One region of the Pseudarthrobacter sp. WHRI 8279 genome, then DNA from elsewhere that is predicted to be linked to it. Evidence: riboswitches for the same ligand, from Rfam matches in the RefSeq annotation. Region 1 holds a riboswitch; the other holds the start of a gene.

Region 1 (6,911 bases):
AGCAGGCGCACTGGAACATCGTGGGAACCAACTTCCGCGACCTGCACCTGCAGCTGGATGAGATTGTGGACGCTGCCCGCCAGTTCGCTGATGACACTGCCGAGCGGATGCGGGCACTGCACGCTTTGCCGGACGGCCGCAGCTCCACCGTGGCCGAGTCCACGTCCCTGGCCCAGTTCCCAGAAGGCCTGATCAGCACCAAGGACGCGATCGAACGCATCGTTGCTGCCCTTGAGGCTGCCGTGGGCACCATGCGCAAGGTTCACGATGAAGTGGATGAAGAGGATCCCACCACCGCGGACCTGCTGCACGAGTTCATTGCCAAGCTCGAGCAGTACGCCTGGATGGTGAACGCGGAAAACATGAAGCCCACCGCCAGCGTTACGGCGCCGGACGCAAAGTAGGCAGCGCCCGCGGGGTCGCGGAATGCAGGGCGCCCGCTGCTGGAGGTTATCCTCCGGCTGCGGGCGCCTTTTCTGTCCCATAGCCAGGTGCGCAGGGCGGCTTTCAGCCGTCCGCCTTGGGCGCGCTGCGAAGCACGACGGCGGCGAGGACGGCCGCCGCCGCCATCAGTACCAGCCCGATTGCCGCCGTGATGTGCACTCCTGAATCGAACGCCGCTGCCGCGGCCTGGCGTACGGCACCTCCCAGGGGCTGCGGCAGCCGGGCCGCGAGCTCCATGGCGCCGGCAAGGGTCTCGCCGGCATGCACAGTTCCTGAGGCGGGGGCGGCTTCGGTGATGCCCGCCGGGAGCCGCAGGTTGTGCTGGTAGGAGGCGGTAAGGATGGAACCCAGGATGGCGGTTCCCAGCAGGGCACCCACCTCGTAGCCCGTCTCGGAGATTGCTGCTGCCGCGCCTGATTTTTCCGGGGGAGCGCTTCCCAGGATGAGGTCATTGGAGATTGTCTCGGCAGTCCCCACGCCCAGCGCGAGGACCAGCAGTGCGGCCAGCAGCAGCGAAGGTCCGCCCGCATGGCTGCCAAAAGTCACCAGGCTGTAGCCGGCGGCACTCATCGCAAGCCCGGCCGCCACCACGAAGCCCGGGCGGATCTTCCTGACGGCCGGCACTGCGGCAAGGCCCGCGACGATGGTGGCCACCAGGGCCGGGATCATTGCCATCCCGGCGGCCGAAGGTGACATCCCCTCGATGAGCTGGAGGTGCTGGGCCAGGAAGAGGATGAACCCGTTGAAGGAGAACAGGGCGAGGATGTTGGCGGTGATGGCCATGCTGAAAACCCTGTTGCGGAACAGGGAAAGATCCAGCAGCGGGCTGCGCAGGCGTTGCTGGCGGTGGACAAAAACAGTACCCATTAACACGCCGAACGCTATGGTGCCCAGGGCTGCTGCGCCTGGCCCTTCGGTGGCGAACTCCTTGATCCCATAAACCACAGGGGCCATGGTGAACAGCGAGAGCAGGATGCTGGGCACGTCCACCTTTCCCGGTGATGGATCCCGGGATTCAGGGATGAAGGCGGGGCCGAGGACCAGGAGCGGGAGCATGATGGGTACCGCCACCAGAAGCACTGCGCCCCACCAGAACTGTTCCACCAGCCAGCCGCCAAAGATCGGCCCGAGCGCGGCGCCGCCGGAGAACCCCGCAGCCCAGATGGCAATGGCCAGCCGCCGCCGGTTGGGGTCCGGGAAGATGTTCCGGATCAGTGACAGCGTGGAGGGCATCAACATGGCGCCAAAGAATCCCAGCGCCGCCCTGCCGGCGATGAGCCAGCCGGCACTGGGCGCAAAGGCGGTGGCTGCTGATACTGCCGCGAAGCCGATGCTGCCGATGATCAGCAGCCGCCGGCGCCCGATCCTGTCACCCAGGCTGCCCATGGCAACCAGCAGGCCGGCCAGTACCAGCGGGTAGGCGTCCACGACCCAAAGGAGCTCAACCCCAGAGGTGTTCAAGGCGCCCGCGATGGCCGGCAGCGCAAAGGTGAGCGCCGTGTTGTCCACGGCCACCAGGAGGACGGGGAACATCAGCAATGCCAGGGCCAGCCAGTCCCTCCGGGTGCCACGGGATGGGTTGCCAGCGGGCAGGGCGGCTGAAGTGGGCTGGCAGGTCCTGGGCTGGGAAGCGGCGGATGGGGTCATGAGCTTAACTGTACCGTCTGGACGGTACAGTTAAGAAATCAAATCACCACCGTGCATGATGGGAACCATGGCCAGAAAACCCGTAGCGCGAGATGCCGTCCTCGATGCCTTTGAGGAGCTCCTCATCGATGTGGGGGAGAGGGCCGCCACCTTGGATGCGGTAGCCAAGCGCGCCGGCGTCTCCAAAGGCGGCCTGCTGTACCACTTCCCCAACAAGGAAGCGCTGATCACGGCCACCCTGGAGCGGCTGGACCGGCTGGCGGGGGAGGACCTCGCTGCGATGGCCGCCGCGCAGGAAGGCGCGGCCGCGTACTTCATCCGGTCGTCGCTCTGGTCCGACACCCCGATGGACCGCTCCTTTGTTGCTGCCACCCGCCTGGCGGAGGTGGCGCACGAGGGCGCGCGGCGCCGTTTTGCCGCGATCCAGCAGCAATGGCTGGACCTGATCGGGAAGGATGTGGGCACGGGAATGGCCAAGGCGGTGCTGTACATGGGTGATGGCCTCTATTTCAATGCCATGTGGGAGAGTGGTCCGTCCGGCAACCCCGGGAACCGGCAGGAGGAAGTGGAAGAACTCCTGGCGGCGGTGGAGCGCCTGCGGGGTTAACCGGCATTTGCCCGGCGGCCCGCAGCGTAGGAGAATTGGAGCTGTGTGGGCCGTCACCGGCAAGCACAGACAACAACCCAAATTAATAGCCTTTGATCTGCGGCGGGAGAGTTCTGCCAGAAGGTACAAGCAGGCGCCGTAGGAGCAATACCTCCCCAGGAATCTCACAGGCCCATGTACCGCCGCGGCGAGGCAACTCTGGAAAGCAGCAGGCTGTTCGCGCGGAGATCCGGTTCCGGAACTCCAGGCAGCTGTGCTCACCGACGGTGCAAGCGGGGCCAGCCCAGGCAGGCCGCGCGGAAACTCTCAGGTCCAATACAGAGCGGGGAGGGACACGAATCGATGCGGCGTACCCTGCGCCGCCTTAGTTATGGAGTTCCTCGTGACTGTATCTCCGGCCTCCGCCACCCCGGCCTCCGCCGTCCATGCTCCTGCCGCCACCTTCGTTGACCGGCACATCGGCGCACGGCGCCAGTCCGACGTCGACACCATGCTCAAAGCCGTGGGCTACGACACCGTGGACGCCCTGGTTGACACCGCCGTCCCCAAGGACATCAGGCAGGACTCGCCGCTCGAACTGGCAGGCGCGCTCAGCGAGGTGGAGGCGCTCGCCGAGCTCCGCAGGCTGGCCGGCAAAAACAAGACCGCCGTGCAGATGATCGGCCAGGGCTACTACGACACCGTGACCCCGCCGGTGATTCGGCGCAACATCCTCGAGGGCCCGGCCTGGTACACCGCGTACACCCCGTACCAGCCCGAAATCTCGCAGGGCCGGCTCGAGGCGCTGCTCAACTTCCAGACCATGGTCCAGGACCTGGTAGGCCTGCCCATCGCCAACGCCTCCCTGCTGGACGAAGCCACGGCCGTTGCAGAGGCCGTGCTGATGATGCGCCGGGCCAACAAAAATAAGGACGCCCGGGACGGCAAGACAGTGCTGGACGCAGACTGCCTGCCGCAGACCATCGCCATCGTCAAGGGCCGCGCCGAGGCGCTCGGCTTCGAGGTTGAAGTCGCGGACCTCGCCAAGGGGCTGCCCGACGGCGCCATCAACGGTGTGGTGCTGCAGCAGCCCGGCGCGTCCGGCAGGGTGTTCGACCACAGCCCAGTGATCGCCGATGCCAAGGAACGCGGCGCCCTGGTGACGGTGGCGGCCGACCTCCTGGCGCTGACGCTCATCACGCCTCCCGGTGAGCAGGGGGCCGACATCGCCGTCGGCTCCGCCCAGCGCTTCGGCGTGCCGCTGTTTTACGGCGGCCCGCACGCCGCGTACATGGCTGTGCAGAAGGGCCTCGAGCGCTCCATGCCGGGCCGCCTGGTGGGCGTCTCCAAGGACTCCGCCGGTGTTCCCGCCTACCGCCTGGCCCTGCAGACCCGCGAGCAGCACATCCGCCGCGAGAAGGCCACGTCCAACATCTGCACAGCCCAGGCGCTGCTGGCCATCGTGGCCTCCATGTACGCCGTCTACCACGGCCCGGAGGGCCTGAAGGCGATTGCCCAGTCGGCGCACGCCCACGCCAGGAGCCTGGCTGCGTCCCTCAAGGCAGCAGGCCTCGACGTGCTGCACACCAGCTTCTTCGACACCGTCACCGTTTCCGTCCCGGGAAGGGCTGCGGGCATCATCGCCGCAGCGGAGGCGCAGGGCATCAACCTGCGCAGCATCGACGCTGACACGGTGGGCTTCTCCACTGACGAAACGACCACAACGGAAATTGTCGGCGGCGTCCTTGACGCTTTTGGCGTTGGAGCCTTCGGCGTCTCAGTTGTTGACGCCGAAGGTGACCCTGCCTTCGGCTTGGACGCCGCCGTCGGACGTTCCTCCGACTTCCTGCAGCACCCGGTGTTCAACACGCACCGTTCCGAGACCCAGCTCCTCCGCTACATCCGCCGCCTCTCTGACCGGGACCTGGCGCTGGACCGCACCATGATTCCGCTGGGCTCCTGCACCATGAAGCTGAACGCCACGGCCGAGATGGAAGCCATCTCCTGGCCGGAGTTCGCCTCCATCCACCCGTTCGCCCCGGACTCCCAGACAGAGGGCTGGCGTGAGCTCATCGCAGACCTGGAAGCCCAGCTGACCGAGATCACCGGGTACGACCAGGTGTCCATCCAGCCCAACGCCGGATCCCAGGGCGAGCTCGCCGGCCTGCTGGCGATCCGCGGCTACCACCACTCCCGCGGCGACCAGCAGCGCAACGTCTGCCTGATCCCCGCTTCTGCGCACGGCACGAACGCCGCTTCGGCTGTCCTCGCGGGCATGAAGGTGGTTGTGGTGGCCACCGCCGCAGACGGCACCATCGACCACACCGACCTTTACGCCAAGATCGAGGCGAACAAGGACGCATTGTCCTGCATCATGATCACCTACCCCTCAACCCACGGTGTGTACGACGCCGACGTCCGTGAGGTCTGCGACGCCGTCCACGCCGCCGGCGGCCAGGTGTACATCGACGGCGCAAACCTCAACGCCCTTGTGGGGCTGGCCCAGCCGGGCAAGTTCGGCGGGGACGTGTCCCACCTGAACCTGCACAAGACCTTCTGCATCCCGCACGGCGGTGGGGGACCCGGCGTCGGGCCCGTCGCGGCGAAGGCGCACCTGGCACCGTTCATGCCCGGCAACGCCGCCACCTGGACGGAAGGCAACGACGTCCCCATCTCCGCCTCCAAGTTCGGTTCCGCCGGTGTGCTGCCCATTTCCTGGGCTTACGTGAAGCTGATGGGCGGCCAGGGCCTCACCGAGGCCACCAAATCAGCGCTGCTGGCAGCCAACTACGTCGCGGCACGGCTGGACGAGCACTTCCCGGTCCTGTACACCGGCGAAGCCGGGCTGGTGGCGCATGAATGCATCCTGGACCTGCGCGAACTCACGGCCCGCACCGGCGTCACTGCCGAGGACGTGGCCAAGCGCCTCATCGACTACGGTTTCCACGCCCCCACACTCGCCTTCCCCGTGGCGGGCACCCTGATGGTGGAGCCCACGGAATCCGAGGACCTCGGCGAGATCGACCGCTTCATCGAAGCCATGATCGCCATCCGCAAGGAAATCGACCAGGTGGCCAACGGCGACTTCACGGTGACGGACAGCCCGCTCCGGAACGCCCCGCACACGGCCGCCGCCGCCATCAGCAGCGCCTGGAACCGTGCCTACCCGCGCGAGCAGGCCGTGTTCCCGGTGAAATCCCTTAAGCAGGACAAGTACTTCCCGCCCGTTGGCCGCATCGACGGCGCGGCGGGGGACCGCAACCTGATCTGCTCCTGCCCGCCGCTGTCCGAATTCGAAAACTGAGGACGCCTGCCATGACTGAGAAGCGCACCGCCCTCTACGACGAGCACAAGAAGCTGGGGGCCTCCTTCACCGATTTCGGCGGCTGGCAGATGCCCCTGAAGTACAGCTCGGAGCTGGCCGAGCACCACGCCGTCCGAAACGCTGCCGGGCTCTTTGACCTTTCCCACATGGGCGAGGTCTGGGTCACCGGGCCGGATGCCGCCGCGTTCCTGGATTATGCGCTGGTGGGGAAGATCTCGGCCATGGCGGTGGGCAAGGCGAAGTACTCACTGATCTGCAATGAGGACGGCGGCATCATTGACGACCTCATCACCTACCGCCGTCCGGCAACCGCGGGTACCGCGCCAGGCAGTACGGATCGTTTCCTGGTGGTTCCCAACGCAGGCAACGCCGGCGTGGTGGCCGCGGCCCTGGCGGAGCGTGCAGCCGGCTTCGACGTCCAGGTGGACGACGCCTCAGCGGCCACCTCGCTGATCGCCGTCCAGGGCCCCAAGGCGCAGGAGCTGCTGCTGCGACTTGTGCCCGCGGCCCAGCACAGCCTGGTGACGGAGCTGAAGTACTACGCCGCCGTGGAAGTCCCGTTCCCGGTGGGCGGTGCCGGGCAGGACCTCCTGCTCGCCCGCACCGGTTACACCGGTGAGGACGGTTTCGAGATTTTTGTGGCGAACGACGACGCCCCGGGCCTTTGGCAGGCACTCGTCGCCATCGCGGAGGATGGGGAGCTGACGCCCGCCGGGCTGGCCTGCCGCGACTCGCTCCGCCTTGAGGCGGGCATGCCGCTGTACGGGAACGAGCTCTCGCTGCAGGGGGACCCCTTCGCCGCCGGCCTGGGCCCCGTCGTCGCGCTTTCAAAGGAAGGCGACTTCGTGGGCAAGGCGGCGCTCGCCGCAAAAAAGGAAGCCGGCGCAGGCGTTACTGCCGGCCGCCGGC
Region 2 (6,911 bases), 1.6 Mb from region 1:
GATGCCCCCGTCTTCCTGGCAGATCAGCGAGTACTTCGCCTTGCCAACCGCGACGGCGGACAGCTTGCCGGCCAGGGCGTAGTCCAGGAACGCTGCGGCGTCCGGTCCGGTGACCCAGACTTCGCCCATGTGGGAGAGATCGAACAGGCCTGCAGCGTTACGGACGGCATGGTGTTCAGCCAGTTCGGAGCTGTACTTCAGGGGCATCTGCCAGCCGCCGAAATCGGTAAAGGAGGCGCCGGCGATTTTGTGCTGCTCGTAGAGCGCGGTGTAGTTCTCAGTCATCAGAAAATCCTTAGTTCTCAAACTCGGAAAGCGGAGGGCAGGAGCACACCAGGTTGCGGTCACCTGCTGCACCGTCGATGCGGCCGACGGGCGGGAAGTACTTGTCCTGCCGCAGCGAAGCCACCGGGAAGGCGGCCTGCTCGCGCGGGTACGTCCGGTCCCAATCGGAGGAGACGACGGCGGCGGCCGTGTGGGGTGCGTTGCGCAGCGGGCTGCTGGTCACGGTGAAATCGCCGTTGGCCACCTGGTCGATTTCCTTGCGGATGGTGATCATGGCTTCGATGAAGCGGTCGATCTCCGCGAGGTCCTCGGATTCGGTGGGCTCCACCATCAGGGTGCCCGCTACCGGGAAGGACAGCGTGGGGGCGTGGAAGCCGAAGTCGATCAGGCGCTTGGCGACGTCCTCGGCTGTGACGCCGGTCTGGGCCGTCAGGTCGCGCAGGTCCAGGATGCACTCGTGCGCCACCAGCCCGGTTTCGCCTGTGTAGAGGACCGGGAAGTGCTCGTCCAGGCGGGCGGCAACGTAGTTGGCCGCCAGCAGCGCGGACTTGGTCGCCTCGGTCAGGCCCTGGCCGCCCATCAGCTTCACGTAGGCCCAGGAAATCGGCAGCACGCCCGCGGAGCCAAAGCGGGAAGCGGAGATCGCGACACCGTGCCCGGCTTCATGGGCCGCCTTGTTGGCGTCGCCCGGCATGAACGGTGCCAGGTGCGCCTTGGCTGCAACCGGTCCGACGCCGGGTCCGCCGCCGCCGTGCGGGATGCAGAAGGTCTTGTGCAGGTTCAGGTGCGAGACGTCTCCGCCGAACTTGCCCGGCTGTGCCAGCCCGACGAGGGCGTTGAGGTTCGCGCCGTCAACGTACACCTGGCCGCCTGCCGCGTGGATGGCGTCGCACACCTCGCGGACGTCAGCGTCGTACACACCGTGCGTGGACGGGTAGGTGATCATGATCGCCGAAAGGGCGTCCTTGTGGGCTTCGATCTTCGCGGCAAGGTCGGTGTGGTCGATGGTGCCGTCCGGCGCCGTGGCCACCACAACAACCTTCATGCCGGCCAGGACAGCCGAAGCGGCGTTGGTGCCGTGCGCAGAAGCGGGGATCAGGCAGACGTTGCGCTGCTGGTCGCCACGGGAGTGGTGGTAGCCGCGGATCGCCAGCAGGCCGGCCAGTTCACCCTGGGATCCGGCATTGGGCTGGATGGACACCTGGTCGTACCCGGTGATCTCCGCGAGATCAGCTTCCAGGCTGGCAATGAGTTCGCGCCAGCCGGCCGTCTGGGAATCCGGAGCAAAGGGGTGGATGGAGGCGAACTCCGGCCAGGAGATGGCTTCCATCTCAGCCGTGGCGTTCAGCTTCATGGTGCAGGAGCCCAGCGGAATCATGGTGCGGTCCAGCGCCAGGTCCCGGTCTGAGAGCCGGCGGATGTAGCGCAGGAGCTGGGTTTCGGAGCGGTGGGTGTTGAACACCGGGTGCTGCAGGTAGGTGGAGGTGCGCAGCACCGGCTCCGGCAGCTCAAAGCCCTCACCGGACACAACCGGGCCGGCGCCAAAGGCGACCGCCACCGCGGAGAGGACCTCCGGCGTCGTGGTTTCGTCAACGGACACGCCAACTGTGTCCGCGTCGACGAGGCGCAGGTTGATGCCGCGGGCCTCTGCGGCGGTGATCACCTTGGCGGCCTTGCCGGGCACGCGGACGGTGAGGGTGTCGAAGAAGGACTCGGACACCAGTTCGCGGCCGGCATGCTTCAGCGTGGCGGCCAGGGAGCGGGCGTTGTTGTGGACGGATTCCGCGATCGCCTTCAGGCCGTCGGGGCCGTGGTAGACGGCGTAGAAGGACGAGACGATGGCCAGCAGTGCCTGCGCGGTGCAGATGTTGGAGGTGGCCTTTTCGCGGCGGATGTGCTGCTCGCGGGTCTGCAGGGCCAGGCGGTAGGCGGGGACGCCCGCGTTGTCCTTGGAGACGCCCACGATGCGGCCCGGCAAGGTGCGCTCCATGCCGTCGCGGACGGCCATGTAGGCGGCGTGCGGCCCCCCAAAGAACAGCGGCACGCCAAAGCGCTGGGTGGAGCCGACGGCGATGTCCGCGCCCTGCTCGCCCGGCGGGGTGATCAGGGTGAGGGCCAGGAGGTCGGCGGCGACGGTGACCAGTGCGCCGCGTTCCTTGGCCCCGGCGATGACGGCTGACTGGTCCCAGACCCGGCCGGAGACGCCCGGCTGCTGCAGGACTACGCCGTTGATGTCGCCCTCGGGCAGGCCCGTGGTGAGATCGGCGATTTCCACCTCAAAGCCCAGGGCTTCGGCGCGGCCCAGCACGATGGCGATGGTCTGCGGGAGGAGGTCGGCATCCAGGACGGTCTTGCCGTCTTTCGCAGCCTTGTTCTTGTTCGCGCGGCGCATCAACAGTACGGCCTCGGCCACAGCGGTGGCTTCGTCGAGGAGGGAGGCGTTGGCCACGGGGAGGGCCGTCAGGTCCTGGACCATGGTCTGGAAGTTCAGCAGCGCCTCGAGCCGGCCCTGGGAAATCTCGGGCTGGTACGGGGTGTAGGCGGTGTACCAGGCGGGGGCTTCAAGGATGTTGCGGCGGATTACCGGCGGGGTCACGGTGTCATAGTAGCCCTGGCCGATCATCTGCACGGCCATCTTGTTTTTGCCGGCCAGCTTGCGGAGCTCGGCGAGGACCTGGACTTCGCTGAGGGCGCTCTCAAGGGTGAGCGGCTTATCCTGGCGGATGGAATCCGGAACCGCGCTGTCCACGAGGCCATCTAGGGTGTCGTAGCCGACGGCCTTGAGCATGGTGTCGATATCGGACTGGCGGCGCGCGCCGATATGGCGGTCAGCGAAGGTGGTTGGGGACGATTGAACCGTCATGAGAGGAACTCCATAATTCAGGTGGCATAAGGTGCCACTTTGATTCGGGTTCCTCCCCGCTCTGTATTGGACCTGAGAGTTTTGCGTTGCCCTGCTGTTCAGCGGGGCGCCACTTGCACCGTCGGTGAGCCCGGTTGCCCGGACTGCTTTCCAGAGTTGCCTTGCCGCGGCGGTACGTGGGCCTGAGAGATTCCTGGGGAGGATTTGCTCCTACGGCGCCTGCAGAACGTACCGGCAGGACTCTCCCGCCGCAGATCATAAGCGTGTGCCACTGGTGGGTGACACGACTCACACCATACCAAGATCCGTGGCGGGATCCAAACTTCTGGCCCCTAAGGCGACTTACGACGCCGGGACGCGCCGCCGTCGCCATCCCTTTGTCACTGTTCCCGGCCGCTGGCTTTCCGGCCGATGTTGTACCCGGCCCAAAAGGCGAGCAGAAGCAGGCCCACGACGGCGATTGCCAGGCCCGCCTGCGTCCCCGGGCTGAGGAAGGCCATCCCTGTGCCGGAGAAGGGCTGGTTGCTCAGCGGCGCGTAGGCGAACCAGCCGATGTAGGTGTTCCTGTTGAGCCAGGCCACCGCGCACCCCGCAAGCAGGATGGCGAACCCGGCCAGGGGCAGGACGGCACCCGGCATCCGGGCCGGTTTCCGCGGCCCACGTTCTTCAGAGCTGTCTTCTTCAGGCGTGCTGTCTTCTTCAGGCGTGCTGTCTTCTTCAGGCGTGCTGTCTTCTTCAGGCGTGCTGTTGTCCCCCATGCAGGCGAGTCTAGCCGGGCTTCCAAGGACGGGATTAGGCTGGGCGCATGTTGACCCTCGGCAGCACCGTCCTCGGCGTCAATGACGTTGCCCGCGCCACCGCTTTCTGGCACGCAGCCCTGGGCTACGTCCCGCGTGAACCCGGTGACGAGACCTGGATCATCCTGGTTCCGGCGTCGGGCCCGGGCGCGCAACTGGCACTGATGTTGAGCGAGACGCCAGCCCAGGACCACCCGCGCATCCACCTGGATTTGTATGCGGACAACCAGGAGGCAGAGGTGGAACGGCTGATCTCGCTCGGGGCCTCCCGCGTCGACTGGGACCTGTACCCGGAAGACCCGGATTTCGTTGTCCTTGCCGACCCCGACGGGAACCGTTTCTGCGTTGTCGCCCATAACCCGCAGTAGGCCTGGTCTGCAGGTTCGGCCGGCGCCGGACGCTAGGCCGGGTGCCGCGGCGCTCCCAAGGAGGCCGGACGACGGCGGAACCTCCCGCCGTCGTCCGCTTCCGTCCGGGAACAAGCCGGCCGGGCGCGGCGTTGGGATACCTACGACAGTTCCGCCGCCACGCGGCACCCAACAGAACGGAACCCCATGGCCAGGGCTATCTGGAACGGAAAAGTCATCGCCGAATCAACGGACACGGTGGTGGAGGGCAACCACTACTTTCCCCGCGACGCCGTCAACGCCGGCTACCTGAGGGACAGCGACCTTTACTCGGTGTGCCCGTGGAAGGGCCGGGCCAGCTACCACACGCTGGAAGTTGACGGGAAGCTCAACGTGGACGCCGCCTGGTTCTACCCTGAGCCCAAGCCCCGTGCCAAGCAGATCGAGGACCGGATCGCCTTCTGGCGCGGAGTGACCATCGAGGGCTGACTGGAACTCCCCGGGCGGTAACGTGGCGATCACGCTGATAACCGTTCAAGGAGGAATCCGGCATGGAAGTCATCACCATCGAAACGCCGCAGCTGGGCGACCGCACCTACCTAGTGCATGACGGCGCGGTGGGCGTGGTCATCGATCCCCAGCGGGACACGGACAGGGTGGAAAAGGCCGTCTCGGATGCCGGCGTGAGGATCACCCACGTGGCCGAGACGCACATCCACAACGACTACGTCACCGGCGGGCTGCAGCTGGCCCAGGACCACAACGCTGCCTACCTGGTCAACGCCGCGGACGATGTCCCGTACACCCGCCAGCCGATCTCCGACGGGGAAACGGTGCAGGTGGGACGGATGGTCCTCAAGGCCGTGGCCACGCCGGGGCACACCCACCACCACCTCTCCTACATCGTGACCGACGGCGAGCGCCAGGCGGTGTTCTCGGGCGGCAGCCTGCTGTACGGCTCCGTGGGCCGCACGGACCTCGTCAGCGAGGAAGACACCGTGCCGCTGACCCACCACCAGTACAGGTCGGTCCGGCGGCTGGTGGAGGAGGCGGCTGGGGACGCCGGGCTGTACCCCACGCACGGTTTCGGTTCCTTCTGCTCCTCGGGCCCGGCGAGCGGTGCGGAGTCCTCCACCATCGGCGAGCAGCTGAACGACAACCATGCCCTGACGGACCCGGACGAGGACCACTTTGTCCGCGAACTGATCCACAACCTCACGGCCTATCCGTCCTACTACGCCCACATGGCCCCCATCAACATGGCGGGCCCCACCGCACCGGACCTGGACCTGCCCGGCTCGCTGGACCAGGACGAGCTGGCATCCCGGCTGGAGCGGGGAGAGTGTGTGGTGGACCTGCGGAACCGCGTGGCCTTTGCCAGCAACCACCTGAACGGCAGCCTCAGCTTCGAATACGGCGACGGCACCCAGTTCACCGCCTTCCTGGGCTGGGTCCTGCCCTGGGACGAACAGCTGACGCTGGTGGGTGAACGCCAGGAGGTGGAGAACGCCATCCGGGACCTGTCCCGTATCGGCATCGACAACCCGGATGCGGCCATCGGCGCCGGACCCGGGGACGTTGCGCCGCGGGTGGAAACCTCCTCCTATGACAGCGTCGGCTGGCAGGAAGTGCTGCAGAAGCCCAAGGAGGATCCCATCCTCGATGTCCGCCGCACGGACGAGTTCGAAGATTCCCACATCCAGGATGCGGTGAACATCCCGCTCCACGAGCTGCTCCGGCGCATGGACGAGGTACCCGCCGGCCGGCTCTGGGTGCACTGCGGCTCCGGCTACCGCTCCGCCGTGGCTGCGAGCCTCCTGCAGCGCACCGGCCGGGACGTGGTCCACATTGACGCGAGCTTCGGCGACGTGAAGAAGGCCGGCCTCACGCTGGCCTGAACCGGCAGTGGTGAGCGGACGACGGCGGGACTTCCCGCCGTCGTCCGCCTGCTTTTGCCCCGCCTAGAGGTTTGCGGCTTCTTCCTCCGCCAGCCTGATCATGCGGAGTTCATCCTCCACCGCCCGGGACGGCCAGTAGTCCTTGGCCAGTTCACTGGCCCGGATCCTGTCCGCCTCCGGAAAGAGCTTGCCGAGCAGCCCGGCCGCCTGCATCAGGGCGATCAGCGCTATGGTCCGGGGCTCGGGCCCCGTGGTTGCGGGCTTCGCGGTGGCTGGCGTTGCTTCGGATGTTGCGGCTTCCGGCCCTGTAGCCGCGCCCGCCTCAGCCGCTCCGGATTCCGGCGGCTGGAGGCCGGACGGGGCCGCCCTGAGTGCTGTCCGGACCTTTTCAAGCAGCGCGGCCTCCGGGGCATGGTCCTTTTCCGGATACCTCACGGCCCGGAACCGGCCCAGGTGCTTCTCGCCGACGTGCTCCACGATGCCCGCCGCCGCCATCTGCTCGTAGATGCGCTGCGTCTGGGCGCGGCCTTCCAGCATGGAGACCCACCGCCGGGGGCTGTGCGGCCGTGACTTGCCGCGAATGAGCTCCAGCTCGTGCTGGAGCTCCGTTTCAGGGGTGGCGCCGGTGGCCCGGATGTGCTTGCCCTCCAGCCCGATGGCGCCGAGGAGGTCCAGCTCGGCCAAGATTGCCCCGGCCACCGTGGTCCGAAGAGCGAACACC

Evidence for each region. A riboswitch is a leader RNA that binds a small molecule or an ion and turns the genes downstream of it on or off. The one in region 1 is predicted to bind glycine.
Region 2: it holds a riboswitch for glycine, as region 1 does, so the genes downstream of both, gcvP (aminomethyl-transferring glycine dehydrogenase) here and gcvP (aminomethyl-transferring glycine dehydrogenase) in region 1, are expected to answer to the same signal.

The regions. Positions count from the first base shown of each region.
Region 1 is NZ_CP168162.1:4,280,725-4,287,635, forward strand. Features, by position in the region: gene ABRP28_RS19660 (Dps family protein) at 1-404, shown strand, start outside; gene ABRP28_RS19665 (MFS transporter) at 508-2,091, opposite strand; gene ABRP28_RS19670 (TetR/AcrR family transcriptional regulator) at 2,159-2,698, shown strand; glycine riboswitch at 2,792-2,890, shown strand; gene gcvP (aminomethyl-transferring glycine dehydrogenase) at 3,069-5,981, shown strand; gene gcvT (glycine cleavage system aminomethyltransferase GcvT) at 5,993-6,911, shown strand, end outside.
Region 2 is NZ_CP168162.1:2,682,664-2,689,574, forward strand. Features, by position in the region: gene gcvT (glycine cleavage system aminomethyltransferase GcvT) at 1-285, opposite strand, end outside; gene gcvP (aminomethyl-transferring glycine dehydrogenase) at 296-3,148, opposite strand; glycine riboswitch at 3,309-3,406, opposite strand; gene ABRP28_RS12425 (hypothetical protein) at 3,529-3,906, opposite strand; gene ABRP28_RS12430 (VOC family protein) at 3,954-4,313, shown strand; gene ABRP28_RS12435 (DUF427 domain-containing protein) at 4,500-4,781, shown strand; gene ABRP28_RS12440 (MBL fold metallo-hydrolase) at 4,844-6,190, shown strand; gene ABRP28_RS12445 (GPP34 family phosphoprotein) at 6,254-6,911, opposite strand, start outside.